4 regions of the Nitratireductor sp. GZWM139 genome follow, and region 1 is predicted to be linked to each of the others. Evidence: riboswitches for the same ligand, from Rfam matches in the RefSeq annotation. Region 1 holds a riboswitch; each other region holds the start of a gene.

Region 1 (3,674 bases):
ACGGAAAGACGCCATCTTCCGCATCGCCTTCCGCCGGTCCCCAGGTGGCGAACAGCGTTTCACGCGCTTCTTCGCGCAGCGCATCGAAAGCGCACCGGTATTCATCCAGCGAAAGCGCTTCCGACGGCTCTTCAAGCTGCTGCATCAGCGCCCTTGGGGTCTCCGGAACACCAGAAACCGCATAACCCGCTTCATCAAGGTCATGCAGCATGGCGAGCACGCTCGATGGCACGTCGAGCCCCACCGCATAGCCGGTGCGGCCGGGGGCGCTTGGATAGTCCGGGATGAGAACGACAATGCGGCGCTCAGCCTCCGGAGTGCCACCGAGCTTCAGAAAGGCGGCGATCCTCGCCGCAACCTGCCGGATGCGCGCGGGTTCGGGCCGGTTGCGCTGAACGCCGAAGGAAAGCCCTTCATCCAGCGCCGCCTCATCCTTGAAGGAAATCGCGCCGGCCATCAGCCGGCCATCGAGTTCCGGCAGCACCACATGCATGGCGAGGTCCGCAGGCGCGAGACCGCGCTGCCCTTCCTGCCACGCTTCGCGCCGCGTGGTGGCGGTGACCACCTGAAAAACCGGCACGCCAAAGCGGTCGAACAGCGTTTTTTCGCCGGGCTCCGCGCCGCTCGAAAAGGCCGTCGCGGTGATGAGCGCCTGCGGCTCCAACGCCTCCACGGCGTTGCGCACGAGATCGGCGGCAACCGGGTCACGCAGGCTGGAAACGAAAACGGGAACCGCACACAGCCCCTGTTCCTCAAGCGCCTCCACCAGCGCGTCGATGGGCGCAACATCGCTTGCCAGCAGCATGGAGCGATAAAAGAGGATCGGCACGACAGGCCTGTCGGCATTCGCACTGGCCGGGAAGAACGACGCTTCGACAATGCCATGGCCCGGCGCATAGAAACCGGCCTTGGCCACCGGTTCCGCCTCCGGCGCTTCGATGTCCCGCCCCGCAAGGCACGCAAGCTGCATGGTCAGCGCGCGCATATTGTCCGGTCCGCCTTCGCGGAAGCAGGCGAGCAGCGCCGCGCGCGCTTCCGGCGAAACGGTGGAGCGCTCGGCCAGGCGCGCGTCGTCCTGATGGCATTCGCCGGGAAGCAGCGCCAGCGCGATGCCCTTTTGCCGGGCCAGTGCGGAAAGCCGGTCGCAGCCATAGCGCCACCACTCATAGCCGCCCAGCACCCGCACCAGAATGACGCGGGCATGCGCTGCCGTGTTGTCGATCCACAGATCGACCGACATGGGGTGTCTCAGGTCGCGCAGTGCGGCAAGGCGCAGCGCGGGCAGGGCCTCGCGCTGCGCCTGCCATGCAGAGGCAATCCCCGCCAGATCGCTGTCGGTGAACGACAGCGCCACCATGTCCGCCGGCGACTGCTGCAGATCGACAGGCTCGATCAGATCGTCGAGTGAGGCACTGGTGGTGGCGAGGATGTGCATCGGATCAGGCCGAGAGAAGGCTTTCGATACGCGCGCGGTCGATGCCCTTGAGACCGATCACGACAAGCCGCGTCTCGGCGGCTTCGCCGGCCTTCCACGGGCGGTCGTAATGGTGCGACACGCGCGGACCGACTGCCTGCACCTGCAGGCGCATGGGCTTGCCCTTCACATGCGCAAAGCCCTTGAGGCGCAGAACCTCGCCGGTCTCCACCGCCGCATTGACACGCGCTTCCAGATCTTCGGGCCGCAGAACCGATGGCAGATCGACAACGAATGTATCGAAATCGTCGTGCTCATGGTCATGCGCATCGTCGTGATGCGTCTTGCGGTTCTCGATGTCGTCCTCGACGGCAAGCCCGAGACCCAGCAGCAGGGCAGGGTCCACCTTGCCATGCGCGCTCGGCACGATCTGCACATTGCGCGACAGATGCCCCGCAATCCGCGCGCGGGCGCGCCCGGCGGCTTCCTCATCCAGAAGATCGTTCTTCGACAGAACGATCAGGTCAGCGCAGGCCACCTGGTCGTCGAACACTTCTTCGATCGGATCATCATGGTCGAGCGAATCGTCGGCTGCGCGCTGTGCATCCAGCGCGTCCATGTCCGCAGCCACATGACCGTCGGCAAGCGCCGGCCCGTCCACCACGGCAATCACGCCATCGACCGTCACACGGTTCTTGATTGCCGGCCACTGAAAGGCCTGCACCAGCGGCTTTGGCAGCGCCAGACCGGACGTCTCGATCAGAATGTGATCGACCTTCGGCTCACGTGCGAGGATCTGGTCGAGCGCCGGCACGAAATCATCGGCAACCGTGCAGCAGATGCAGCCATTGGCCAGTTCGAGAACGTTTTCCTCGGGGCAATTGTCCAGCCCGCAGCTTTTCAGCACCTCGCCATCAATGCCGGCATCGCCGAACTCATTGACGATGATCGCCAGCCGCTTGCCATGCGCGCCTTCCAGAACATTGCGGATCAGCGTCGTCTTGCCGGCGCCGAGAAAGCCGGTCACGACGGTGCAGGGAACCCGGTCGAAACTCGTGGTCATGGGATATCCTTCAGGTGATGGAGTGTGGAGAACGATAAGACGCGGGTGAGGGGCGCACGGGCCTTTTGCGGCCGCGTACTGGCAGAGACACCATGAATGGTCGGGAGAAGGCGCGCAGCGGCGCTGTCAGCAGTCACAATGCACACTCCTTGCCCGGGACACCCGCCAGGCGGTCAGGATTTCATTCGCAGACGGCAGGTTTCCTGGCTCACGGGTCGATGCGCTTTCCAGCCTTCCCAGGGCAAACCCCAGTGGCGTGTCAGGTGCGCTCTCCGCTTACAGTTGCGGGGACAGCTGCGGCATTGGGCAAGGCCCGCACCGCATTCCCTCTAGGGTCAGTACCTATCAATATGACCGCAATGGCGTTCGATAGACCAAGAGATGCGAGGAAAAGCCCGCAGAGCGGGGCCTCTCCCCGGTCAAGGGGTTTGACGCGGCAGATCGCCGGTCTATCGAGCGTCCTTCGGATCGGCCTGTTTTGCACGGGCAACTTTGTCGCAAGACCTTGAAAGACATGAAGTCTTCCTACTGTCTTGCTTCGCGTATCCGCACAAATCAGGCCGACCATTGTGGTCATATTGATAGGTCCTGACCCTGGCCCTCTCCATTGCGGGAGAAGGACCGTCTGCTGCGCATTTACGGCTCGCCTGCCACGTCTGTCAATGTGGGCAACAAAGCGTTTGCGGGGCGTGGCGATTCTTGTATGCTCCGCCCGCTGTCGGTTCCGCTGAAGCGGACCCAGAGGGAACGTGGTGCGGCGCAATCGCGCCAAAACCACGGCTGCCCCCGCAACTGTAAGCGGAGAGCGTTTTCCTGATAGCCACTGAGGCATGACGCCTTGGGAAGGCTGGAAAACGCATCGACCCGTGAGCCAGGAAACCTGCCGACGGCCTGAAAGAAACACCGTAACCCTCGGGTGGAGGGGAAAGGACCGGACATGAACACGCGTTTCCTGCGCACTTTTTCCGCATTCGCTTTTGCATCGCTCTTCGCAACCAGCGCCCAGGCCCATCACGCCATGGACGGGCAGACGCCCACGACCCTTTACGAAGGGCTGGTTTCAGGGCTCGCCCATCCCGTGATCGGGCTTGATCATCTGGCCTTCATCGTCGCTGCCGGCCTGTTTGCCGCCGTCGCCGGCATGAGCCTTTTCGCGCCGCTTCTCTTTGTTGCCGGCTCGCTTGTCGGCGTCGGCCT
Region 2 (3,674 bases), on a different contig from region 1:
TCGTCATACGGCTTGTTGTTGACATTGGTGCGGGCCACAATCGTGGTTGCCGTGGTGACCTCGGACTTGACCAGGCCAATGGCGTCGAGAATGTCCACGAAATCGGCGGTGGTCTCGTAATTGGTGTGGATCTCGCCGGATTCGAAGGCGCTTACCATGGCCGATGGATCGGTGCCGTAATCGATGAACTCGATGCCATCGAGATAGGCCTCGCCGCCCCACCACTTGCCGTCTTCGCGCTTCTTCAGTTCGACGCGGTTGCCCACTTCGTATGAAACGAGTTCGAAGGGACCGGTGCCGATGGGATTGGCGATGAAATCACGGCCCGTCTCATCAAAGCTCGGATGCACGATCAGGCCCGGATAGTCGGCCATGCCGGGAATGATGGAAATGTCAGGGGCTGACAGGTTGAGCTTCACCGTCATGTCGTCGACCTTCTCGATCGCGCCTTCGCGCGCCTTCTTGGTCTCCGGATCGATGAGTGCGGCCATGCGGGCGGGCATGGAGTTGCCCTCCACCGTCTGATCGCACCAGCGGTTGAAGTTGTAGATCACATCGTCTGCGGTAAAGGCGTCGCCATTGTTCCAGGTCACGCCCGGACGCACGTGGAGAATGTACTCGGTGGCGTCTTCGTTGACCTCCCAGCTCTCCAGAAGCCGGCCCTCAAAGGTGAAGTCGCGCGTGTATTTCACCAGCGGCTCAAGCGTCTGGCGCATGGCGTTCGCGATCTCGGACCAGTCGGCCGTGCGCGGGTCTTTCGGATCCTTGATGAACATGGCCACACGCAGCGTGCCGCCCATTTTGGGCTCCTGAGCGAGCGCATGGGTGGGTGCCGCAAGGCCGAGCATGCCGTAGGCGGCGGCTGTCGATGCGCCGAGTGCGCTTGCCAGCGCCAGGAACTCACGTCTGTCCATTTTTCCGACGCGCGCTTCGTTCGCCATTTCGGCGACGCGGGCTGGCACTTTCTCGCCATTGCTCTTGAAAAACGTCATCGACGCACTCCCATTTCTTGCCGTTATCAGTTTGTGTTCAGCATTTCCCATCGCGCCAGCGATGTCAAAAAACGACCGGGGCCAATGGTAAGTTTTGCAGGTTTTTCGACCGTTGAAATGACGAGTTTGCGACAAATGAGCCGTAAAACTGACAAATAGAGCCGATTTCGCAACAATTTCCGAAACCTGTACTGACAATACCCGCCACCTGCACCGTTATGGGTGGAACAGCCGTCCCACAGGCCGCAATTGACGCTGCCGGAGCCAGTTGGTAAGCGAATTTTGTTCGCTTGAGGTGCTCCGGCAGGCACTCGCATGCCGGGGAAAAGGGAACACGGAACGGCCCTGCATGATCAGGCCGCAGCCGTGGCTGCTCCCGCAACTGTGAGCGCCGAGGCTCCTCCTATGCCACTGGGTGCAATGCCCCGGGAAGGCGAGGAAGCCGATGAAGCGCGAGCCAGGAAACCTGCCTTGAGCCGTCACCGACCGGATGCGGGACGCTTCCGGGGCTGTGGATCTCGCAGTGGTGACGAAATGTCATCGCTGGCGGGGGACAGATTCAGACAGCCATCGCTCTCCAGCAAAAGAAGCAGCATTCTCATGGAGAGCACGCATGCCATCCAGACGTTATCGCACCCGGCTCCTGCTCAGCGCTTCGGCGCTGCTGACGGGCCTTTCAGCCACCATGGCGGGCGCAGAAGACTATGTGCTTGAAAAACTGGTCATCACGCCCAACCGCACACCGGCAGAGGCCTCCACCGTGGGGTCGACGGTGGACGTGGTGGGCCGTGAAGAGATCGAGGAACAGTCCCTGCCGCTGGCCGTCGAGTATCTCGACCTGCTGCCGGGTGTGAGCCTCTCATCGCCGGGTGGCGTTGGCGCAGAGGGCAGCCTTTCGATCCGCGGCGCGCCGCGCCGCTATGTGAAGACGCTCTATAACGGCATCGACATTTCCGATCCGACCAGCCCGCAGGTGCAGACGTCCTACCAGTATCTTCTGTCGGGCGGCCTGCAGAGCATCGAAGTGCTGAAGGGATCGCAGAGCACGCTTTACGGCTCCGATGCGATTGCCGGTGTGATCAGCCTGTCGACGCTGGGCGACATCGAACCGGGCATCGCCCATATCATTCAGGGCGAAGGCGGCTCGCACGGCACGGTCGGCGGCTCCTACGGTTTCAGGGCGGCGAACGAACAGTCGAAACTCTCCATCAACGCAACCGGCTACCGCACCGACGGCATTTCGGCTGCGGCTTCGGGCACGGAGCGCGATGGCTATGAGAACGTCACCTTCGACGTGAATGCCGAGCATGCATTTTCAGACGTGTTCTCCGTATTCGGCTCGGCGCTCTACATCGACGCGGAAGCCGAGTTCGACAATCAGGGCTTCGGCACCATTCTGCCGAGCGACAATCTGACGGCGACCAACCACAGCAAACAGCTGGCCGGCCGGGCCGGCTTCAATCTCGACCTGATGAACGGCCGCTTCCGCAACACGGTTTCCGTGCAGGCCTTCGACCTGGAACGCTCCATCACCGGCACCGCGTTCGACGGCTCTTATGACGGTCGCCGCTACAAGGCCGATTATCTGGGCGCATTCGACGTCAATGAATGGCTGACGGTTCAGGGTGGCGCGGATTACGAACGCCAGAGCGCAGTCTTTCCCGCCGGCATGTTCAACCCCCAGATCGATTCCGATTTCTGGATCGCAGGCGTCTGGGGCGAGGCCATTGCCACGCCGGTTGAAAACCTGACGCTGACAGCCGGCCTCCGGCAGGACGAGCACAGCGAATTCGGCGGGCACACCACATACCGGGCAACCGCCTCCTATCTCATCGATGCGACCGGAACGCGTCTGCACGGCTCGGTGGGAACCGGCTTCCGTGCACCCAGCCTCAACGAGCTTTTCGGTCCGTTCGGGGCAAACCCCAATCTGCGGCCTGAAACCAGCTTCGGTTTCGACATTGGCGTGGAGCAGCGTTTCTGGAACGACAGGGCAATCGCCGACATCACCTATTTCCAGCTCGAGATCGACGATCTGATCGGTTACACGACCCAGTATGACCAGATCCCCGGCACGTCGCGCATGCGCGGTGTCGAGGCCTCGCTCAGCTATGCCGCAACCGACTGGTTCGATCTCACCGGAGCCTACACCTACACGCATTCGGTGGATCAGAACGATGCGCGGCTGCCGCGTGTGCCGCGCCACGAGATCGGGCTGATCGCCAGCGTACGGCCTGCCGAGAAATGGACCATTTCGGCCTCGGCCAAGGCGGCCATCGACACGGTGGACACGGGCAATTTCAAGCTGGACGATTACCTGCTGGTCAACGCCAAAGTGGCCTACAAGCCGACCGAGGACACCGAGCTCTATGTGCGCGCGGAGAACTTGCTCGATCAGGATTATCAGACGGTGCGCGGCTACAACACGCCCGGCTTCTCGGTGTTCGCCGGGTTCCAGGCAAAGTTCGCGCCCTGATGCGTGAGCGCCGGAAACGCCTCTCCCGCCTTTCCGGCCTGACATTTCTGGCCGGCGCGTTTCTCATCGCGCCGGTTTCAGCCGCGCCCAAACGGGTCATGTCGCTCAATCTGTGCACCGATCAGCTCGCCATGACGCTTGCCGGACCGGAACAGCTGATCTCCGTTTCCTTCCTTGCCCGCGAGCCGGACCTTTCCATGCTGCAT
Region 3 (3,674 bases), on a different contig from region 1:
TGTCGAGCATGCGCATGGCGGTGCCGACCGTGCGCGCCAGCCGCGCCAGATCGAGCGCGCCATCGGCAATGTGATTGACGAGGTTCACCGAACCCAGATTGCAGACGGCCACCTCGTCCCTGGACGTATTGAGCGTGATTTCCGTGCACAGATTGGACGAATGAACGACACCCACATGGCCCTGCGGCGAACGGATGTTGCACGGGTCCTTGAAGGTGATCCAGGGATGGCCGGTCTCGAACAGCATGGTGAGCATGCGCCGCCACAGATCGACCGCGCGCACGGTCTTGAAGACACGCAGTTCACCGGCTTCCGCCTTTGCCTCATAGGCCTCGTAGGCAGCGCGAAACGCCTTGCCATAAAGGTCGTGCAGGTCGGGCGTCTCGTCAGGCGAAAACAGCGTCCACGAACCGTCCGCCTCGACGCGTTCCATGAACAGGTCGGGCACCCAGTTGGCCGTGTTCATGTCGTGCGTGCGGCGGCGGTCATCGCCCGTGTTCTTGCGCAGATCGAGGAACTCCTCGATGTCGATGTGCCAGCTCTCCAGATAGGCGCAGACGGCGCCCTTGCGCTTGCCGCCCTGATTGACGGCGATGGCCGTGTCATTGGCGACCTTGAGGAACGGCACGACGCCCTGGCTCTCGCCATTGGTGCCCTTGATATGCGCGCCGAGACCGCGCACCGGCGTCCAGTCATTGCCGAGACCGCCGGAATATTTGGCAAGCAGCGCATTGTCCTTCACCGCCTTGAAGATGCCGTCGAGATCGTCAGCCACCGTGGTGAGGAAGCAGGAAGAAAGCTGCGGGCGCAGCGTGCCGGAATTGAACAGGGTGGGCGTGGAGGCCATGAAGTCGAAGGACGACAGAAGGTCATAGAACTCGATGGCGCGCGCCTCACGGTCGATCTCGCGCACGGCAAGCCCCATGGCGACACGCATGAAGAACGCCTGCGGCAACTCGAACCGAATGCCCCCGGCATGCAGGAAATAGCGGTCGTAGAGCGTCTGGAGGCCAAGGAACTGGAAGTTCAGATCACGCTCGGGCCTGAGCGCCGCGCCAAGGCGCGCCAGATCGAAACGGGCAAGCTCGGGGTCGATGAGCTCGCTTGCAATGCCGCTCGCGATAAAGTCAGGGAAATAGCTTGCATAGCGCTCCGCCATTTCGGCCTGCGTCGCCTGCTCGGACCTGCCGGCCACAAAGGTAAGCGCCTCGCGCCGCAATTTGTCGAGCAGAAGACGCGCGGAGACGAACGCATAGTCAGGCTCCTGCTCCACCAGCGTGCGGGCGGCAAGGATGGGCGCAAGCGACAGCTCGTCCTGACGGATGCCGTCATAGAGATTGCGGCGGGTTTCCGTGAGGATCGGTTCGGCGGAAACGGTCTTGAGGCCGGCACAGGCTTCTTCGACGATTGCGGCAAGCCGCGCCTCGTCCAGCGGAACCAGCGTTCCGTCATCCGCCGTCATCTGCAGGGCGGATTGCGGGGCTTCCACACTGGCCGTCCCGGCGGCGCGTTCGCGGGCGCGCTCCTCGCGATAGAGCACATAGGCGCGGGCAACCCGATGATGCTCGCCGCGCATGAGGGCGAGTTCCACCTGATCCTGAATTTCCTCGATGTGGAACAGACGGTCGGCATCGGCCCGGCGCGTGAGCGCGGACACGATCTGTACGGCAAGCTCCTCGACAATTTCATGGACACGGCGCGAGCCAGCGGCGGTGGAACCCTCAACCGCCAGAAACGCCTTGGTCAGCGCCACCGCGATCTTGGCGGGATCGAACGGCGTGACGCCGCCACTACGGCGGATGACGCGGTAACCCGGTTCAGACGATGCGGTTTCGGTGTTTGCAGTGGAATGCGGAACCGTGGCGGTTCCATTGGTGTTTTGTGCTTCAGTCGCCGGCATGTAGACCCCCGTGGCGGTTGGACGGGGGCGCGGAGACATGCGGCGCGACGGCATTGCCGTGGCGACACACGCACCACCGGGACACCCCGCCCGTGGACGTTTATTTCGTCATGGCAGGTCTCCTGGCTCGCAGGTCATCACCGCTTTCCGGCCTTCCCGATGCGCTGGGGCATCAGTGACACAGAGTGAAAGCGGCTCGCTGCTTACAGTTGCGGGGGCAGCGCCGGCCTTGCCCAGAGGCGCACCGGCTTCCCTTTTCACTTCCGATCCCACGAGGAATCGAAAGAACCATAACCCCTACAGTTGGTATCTTCTGGATATATGAAGTCAATATATTGTTTCCGGGGAAAGCAGAAACAAACTGCTGGATTATTCGCAACGCCGCTTTGGGCATGGCTCTACGGCGCGCGTGTGATCTCCTCCAGAACGGAAAAAATCCGTTCATCGTCGCATTGAGCAACGTTGAAACGCAGGAACCCGCAGGCGGAGCCTGACAGGCTGAAGGCGTTTCCTGGCGCGAGCACCACGTCCCTCTCAAGCGCATGGCGGGCAAGCGTGGCCGCATCCAGCCCGTCGGTCACTGCCGCCATCATTCTGTGCGTGGCAGGCGCCAGATTTTCCGCCGGGCGCTCAGGCGCGCCGGCGGCAGTTGGTCAAGATCTCAGGCGAAACTCGACGTCTTGAGGAATTCGGCAAGGCGTTCGGTCTGCGGCTTCAGGAACATCACCTTCGGATCCCCCTCCTCGCCGATTACCCCCTGATTCATGAAGATGACGCGGGAGGAAACCTCGAAAGCGAAGCGCATTTCGTGGGTGACCAGAAGCATGCTCATGCCATCGGCAGCCAGATCCTTGATCACCTGAAGCACTTCGCCCACCAGTTCGGGATCAAGCGCAGACGTTACCTCATCAAAGAGCATGAGGCGCGGGTTCATGGCGATGGCGCGGGCGATGGCCACGCGCTGCTGCTGACCGCCGGACAGCTGGCCGGGGTAGTGATCCGCGCGCTGGCCGAGACCGACGCGCTCGAGCCATTTCTCCGCGACGCTGCGCGCCTCGTCGCGCGCCATCTTCTTCACCTTGATCAGGCCGAGCATGACATTGGATGCTGCGGTCATGTGCGGGAACAGGTTGAACTGCTGGAAGGCCATGCCCGTCAGCGCGCGCTGGCGGGCGATTTCCTTCTCGCTCTTGCGAACGCGCACGCCGTTGCGCTCTTCATAGCCGATGGGTTCACCATCGATGAGGATGCGGCCGGCCAGGAAATAGAACTCCAGGCTCATGAAATTGCGGGAGATGATCTCCTGCGTGCGGAGCAGAAGCTCGGCCACGCCGATGACGGACAGAAGCGTGGACGCCTTGACCATCTCCGCAGCCGTGTTCACCCAGGTGGGCAGCATCTGGCGCAGCGCCTGCGGCCACAGAACCGAAGTGAAGGTCTGGCTGAAGGTGAGGCCGATGGCCTTGGCCGCTTCTGTCTGCCCGGCCGGAATGGCCTGCAGCGCGCCGCGCACGATTTCACCCACATGCGAGGAACAGAAGACCGCCAGCGCAAACACACCCGCCTGAAACGCGTTCAGCTCAATGCCGATCGTGGACAGGATGTAGAAGCTGGCGAGCACCAGAACGAGCACGGGCGTGCCACGAATGAAATCCGTATAGGCGCGCACGACAAAACGCAGCGGCCTGTTTCCATAGGTCAGCGCAAGCCCGACCATAACGCCCAGCACGGAGCCCAGGGCGATGGCCAGAAGCGAGATTGAAACGGTCAGGCC
Region 4 (3,674 bases), on a different contig from region 1:
CCGCTTTCGGCGAGTTCGCCTGAAAGCCAGTTCTCGAATTTCTTCTTGTGGCTCGCGCCGATCACCATGGCTGGGTGTCCCGGCAGATTGGCCAGCTCGGCTGCGGTGCGCAGGAAGCCGCAGCCGCGCCATGCGGGATGGCGCGCGGATCGGGCGACGCCCGTGAAAATCGCCTCAACCCGGTCCGCCACATCGCCTTCAGCACTCCTGAACCAGCTTTCGAACAGATCGAGATTTGGCTGGTCGCGGGAACTGAGATACTCGGCGACGAGGTCATCCTTGCTCCTGAAATGATAGTAGAAGGTCTTCTTGGTTACGCCCGCTTCCTCTGCAACGGCATCGACGCTGACGGCGCGAATCCCTTCCCGATAGAACAGCTTGCTTGCTGCATCGACGACCCGTTCGCGGGCCGGTTTGGGCTTGTGCTGTTTCGTGTCCATCGGATGTCGCAACCATGTATACTAACCAGTGAGTTTCCATGCAGCGTGCCCGGTCCTAGCCTTTCTGTCAATTCAACTGGAGAGGCAGGAAAATGCAGAACACCGTGCTTTGCGAAAGGAAGGGGCGTATCGCGCTTCTGACGCTGAACCGCCCGTCGAAACTGAACGCTCTGAATTACGCGACCAATGATCGGCTGCTGTCGCTGCTCGATGAGATCGAGGCGGATGAGGCAATCGGCGCCGTGGTGGTGACAGGGGCGGGGGATCGGGCGTTTTCGGCTGGCGGAGACATACATGAATTCGCCGAGAGCATAAGGCAGGGCGCAGAAGAAGCGGTGCGCGCCTTCTGTCGTCGCGGCCAGCAGATGACGGCGCGCTTCGAGGCGTTTCCCAAGCCGGTGATCGCGGCGGTCAATGGCATCGCCTTCGGGGGCGGCTGCGAGATCACCGAAGCGGTGCATCTGGCGGTTGTCTCCGAGCAGGCGATTTTCGCGAAACCGGAGATCAATATCGGCATTCCGCCGACATTTGGCGGCACGCAGCGCCTGTCGCGACTGGCGGGGCGAAAGCGCGCGCTGGAACTGCTCCTGACGGGAGATACGTTCGGGGCGCAGCGCGCCCATGAGCTGGGGCTGGTGAACAGGGTGGTGCCTGCGGAAGATCTGCTTCCTGCGGCGTTTGAGCTGGCGGAGCGCATCCTGCAGCATTCGCCACTGGCGGCCGCCCGGATCATATCGGCCGTGACGCGGGGCATAAACACGACGATTGAAGAGGGGCTTCTGATCGAGCGCGAACAGTTTGCCCGCATGTGCGCGACGGCAGATGTGCATGAAGGGCTCGACGCATGGATCGAACGGCGTACGCCCGTCTATCAGGGAAGGTGAAGCAGATGACGCGTTACACCGGTTTTACCAAGGAGATCTGGGAGGCGTTTCGGGCGGATGCACGGCCGGGGCCGGTCCAGATGCTCAATCTCATCAAGCTGCGTGAGCGGGCGGATTATCCGGATGGCCGGGTGGCAAGCGGTCGGGACGCCTATGCGGAATACAGCCGGATCAGCGCGCCCGTTCTGGAACGGTTGGGCGGGCGCATCGTCTGGCGGGGCGGTTTCGAGCTGATGCTGATCGGCCCGCAGGCAGAGGCGTGGGACATCTGCTTCATTGCCGAATATCCATCGGTCGGCGTGTTTGCGCAGATGATGCGCGACCCGGCCTACCATGAAGCGCTGCCGCATCGTCAGGCCGGCGTTACGGACAGTCGGCTCGTCCGCTTCGCCCCGCAGCCCGGCGGTGTGAATTTCGCCGGGGGCTGAAGGCGACTTCCGGTTGCTAGAGCCCTGATCCTAGAGCAGTTTGTAGAACTTCTCGAAGGCGAGATAGGTCGACTTCACGTGCTGCCGGGCAAGCCACGATCGAGGCGCTCTCCTCATCGCTTGCGCGAATGGTGGGCTTGGCGAACCGGTGCATGTTGCGGCAAGCCAGCTACGCGTCGGCCGTTCTTTCGCGCAAACGCCTTTCGCGGTTGCGTCGCGGTTCCTTCGCGGATAGGGTCGCCGCCGCATGCGGTTCCGCCTTTCGCGGATGAAAAGGGAACCCGGTGCGGTCTGCCAGACAGACCAATTCCGGGACTGCCCTCGCAACTGTAAGCGGCAAGTTCTTTCCAATGCCACTGGCGAAAGCCGGGAAGGCGGACCGAACGTTCGAGCCGCGAGTCAGGAGACCTGCCTCATGCATAGACCATGAACGCCGGACGAGGTGCGCCGGCAGGAGGCCCAGAATGCATGCAGGCGCTTTGCCGGCAATGAGTCCGTCTATCGGGACGTCACGTCTCCGATCCGTTTCCCGATTTCCTTCGGCGCAGGCCGAACTGAGCCGATTGTTCCAATGTGGTGCGCCGCATTCGGGCGGGTCGCGCCATGCGCGTTGATCTGGCAGGCTTTGCCCGCGAAGGCGCGCTTGGCGACCACCGGGCGCTGATGCGTCTTGTCGAACGGGCGGACGCGCTTGGTTTCGGCGGCATCTGGTTCAACGAATTTCATTTCGGTCGCGAAACGCTGCCCTATCCGTCCACGCTTCTGCTTGGCGCGGAGGTTCTGGCGCGGACGGAGAGGCTGCGGTTCGGCACGTCGATCCTCGTTTTGCCGCTCTATCATCCGCTGCTGCTTGCCGAGCAGATCGCGCAGCTCGATTTTCAGAGCGGCGGGCGCGTGGATGTGGGGATCGGGCGCGGCACCGAGCCCGGCACATTCACCGCGCTCGAGATTTCGCGCGATGACGCATCAAGGCGGTTTGCCGAAGCGTTGAGGATCATGATCGACGCCTGGACGAAGCCGCATTGTTCGGCGGATGGCGGGCCGTGGCGTTTTTCCAACGTCTCCGTCGGGCCGCCGCCGGTGCAAAAGCCGCATCCGCCGATTTATGTCGCCGGCGTCTCGGAAGAGACGGTCGACATCGCCGCCAGGAACGGTTTTCCGCTTCTTTTGAGCCTTGAACCCAATGAAGCGCGGCAGTTGCCGGTGTTTCATGCAGCGCTTGATCGCCATGGCGGGTCGCGCGCGCCGCTCGCCGCCTCATCGCTGTCGCGTTACGTGATGATCGCGCCGACCCGGGCGCAGGCCATGGAGCGGGTCGATGCGCTTCTGGAAAAGCTCAATGCACGGCGCGCGGCACGGGCGCTGGAGCGTGGAATGCAGCCACCTGCGCCGCGTGATCGCGCCGCCATGCTGGCGGATTTCACCATCGCGGGAACGCCCGAGGATTGCCTTGCGCAATTGCGCGCGCTCTCGGCGGAGACCGGCGCGAACAGCATTCGCTGTCTGTTCAGCGCCAACGGCCTGATTGCCAACGATGTGGCGCTCGCCGGCATGGAACTGTTTGCAGCGGAGGTCATGCCAGCGCTCGGCCAGCCAGACCAAACCCCATCCCCAGTTGAAAGCGCCGGCGGCATGCCGGCCATAGAAGGAGTGAATTGATGTCGCGATTAATCGGTCTGCGCGGGCTTGCGGTCGCAGGTTTGGTTCTGGTGTCTGCGCCCGCCTTTGCCGATGAGGCGGGCTTTCCCTACACGGATGAGAATTGCGGCTACACCACCACCTATGAGGCGCCGCCGGCACGGGCGGTGACGCTGAGCAACAACGCCACGGAGATGATGCTGGCGCTCGGTCTGGAAGACCGCATGGCCGGGACCTCCTATATGGCGAACCTCAAGATCAGCCCCCAATACGAGGCGGCGTAC

The links. A riboswitch is a leader RNA that binds a small molecule or an ion and turns the genes downstream of it on or off. The one in region 1 is predicted to bind cobalamin.
Region 2: another riboswitch for cobalamin. It lies ahead of NDI72_RS03410 (TonB-dependent receptor plug domain-containing protein); the one in region 1 lies ahead of cobW (cobalamin biosynthesis protein CobW).
Region 3: another riboswitch for cobalamin. It lies ahead of NDI72_RS04270 (ribonucleoside-diphosphate reductase subunit alpha); the one in region 1 lies ahead of cobW (cobalamin biosynthesis protein CobW).
Region 4: another riboswitch for cobalamin. It lies ahead of NDI72_RS08710 (LLM class flavin-dependent oxidoreductase); the one in region 1 lies ahead of cobW (cobalamin biosynthesis protein CobW).

The regions. Positions count from the first base shown of each region.
Region 1 is NZ_JAMQML010000014.1:41,836-45,509, forward strand. Features, by position in the region: gene cobN (cobaltochelatase subunit CobN) at 1-1,435, opposite strand, end outside; gene cobW (cobalamin biosynthesis protein CobW) at 1,440-2,477, opposite strand; cobalamin riboswitch at 2,654-2,851, opposite strand; cobalamin riboswitch at 3,180-3,379, shown strand; gene NDI72_RS16590 (HupE/UreJ family protein) at 3,415-3,674, shown strand, end outside.
Region 2 is NZ_JAMQML010000002.1:205,175-208,848, reverse strand. Features, by position in the region: gene NDI72_RS03415 (ABC transporter substrate-binding protein) at 1-992, opposite strand, end outside; cobalamin riboswitch at 1,269-1,480, shown strand; gene NDI72_RS03410 (TonB-dependent receptor plug domain-containing protein) at 1,606-3,468, shown strand; gene NDI72_RS03405 (ABC transporter substrate-binding protein) at 3,468-3,674, shown strand, end outside.
Region 3 is NZ_JAMQML010000003.1:23,943-27,616, reverse strand. Features, by position in the region: gene NDI72_RS04270 (ribonucleoside-diphosphate reductase subunit alpha) at 1-1,900, opposite strand, end outside; cobalamin riboswitch at 1,996-2,208, opposite strand; partial or broken gene NDI72_RS04265 (PLP-dependent aminotransferase family protein) at 2,299-2,475, opposite strand; partial or broken gene NDI72_RS04260 (amino acid ABC transporter ATP-binding protein) at 2,562-3,164, opposite strand; partial or broken gene NDI72_RS04255 (amino acid ABC transporter permease) at 3,153-3,674, opposite strand, start outside.
Region 4 is NZ_JAMQML010000006.1:2,568-6,241, forward strand. Features, by position in the region: gene NDI72_RS08695 (TetR/AcrR family transcriptional regulator) at 1-440, opposite strand, end outside; gene NDI72_RS08700 (crotonase/enoyl-CoA hydratase family protein) at 533-1,324, shown strand; gene NDI72_RS08705 (DUF1330 domain-containing protein) at 1,330-1,752, shown strand; cobalamin riboswitch at 1,986-2,182, shown strand; gene NDI72_RS08710 (LLM class flavin-dependent oxidoreductase) at 2,356-3,411, shown strand; gene NDI72_RS08715 (ABC transporter substrate-binding protein) at 3,411-3,674, shown strand, end outside.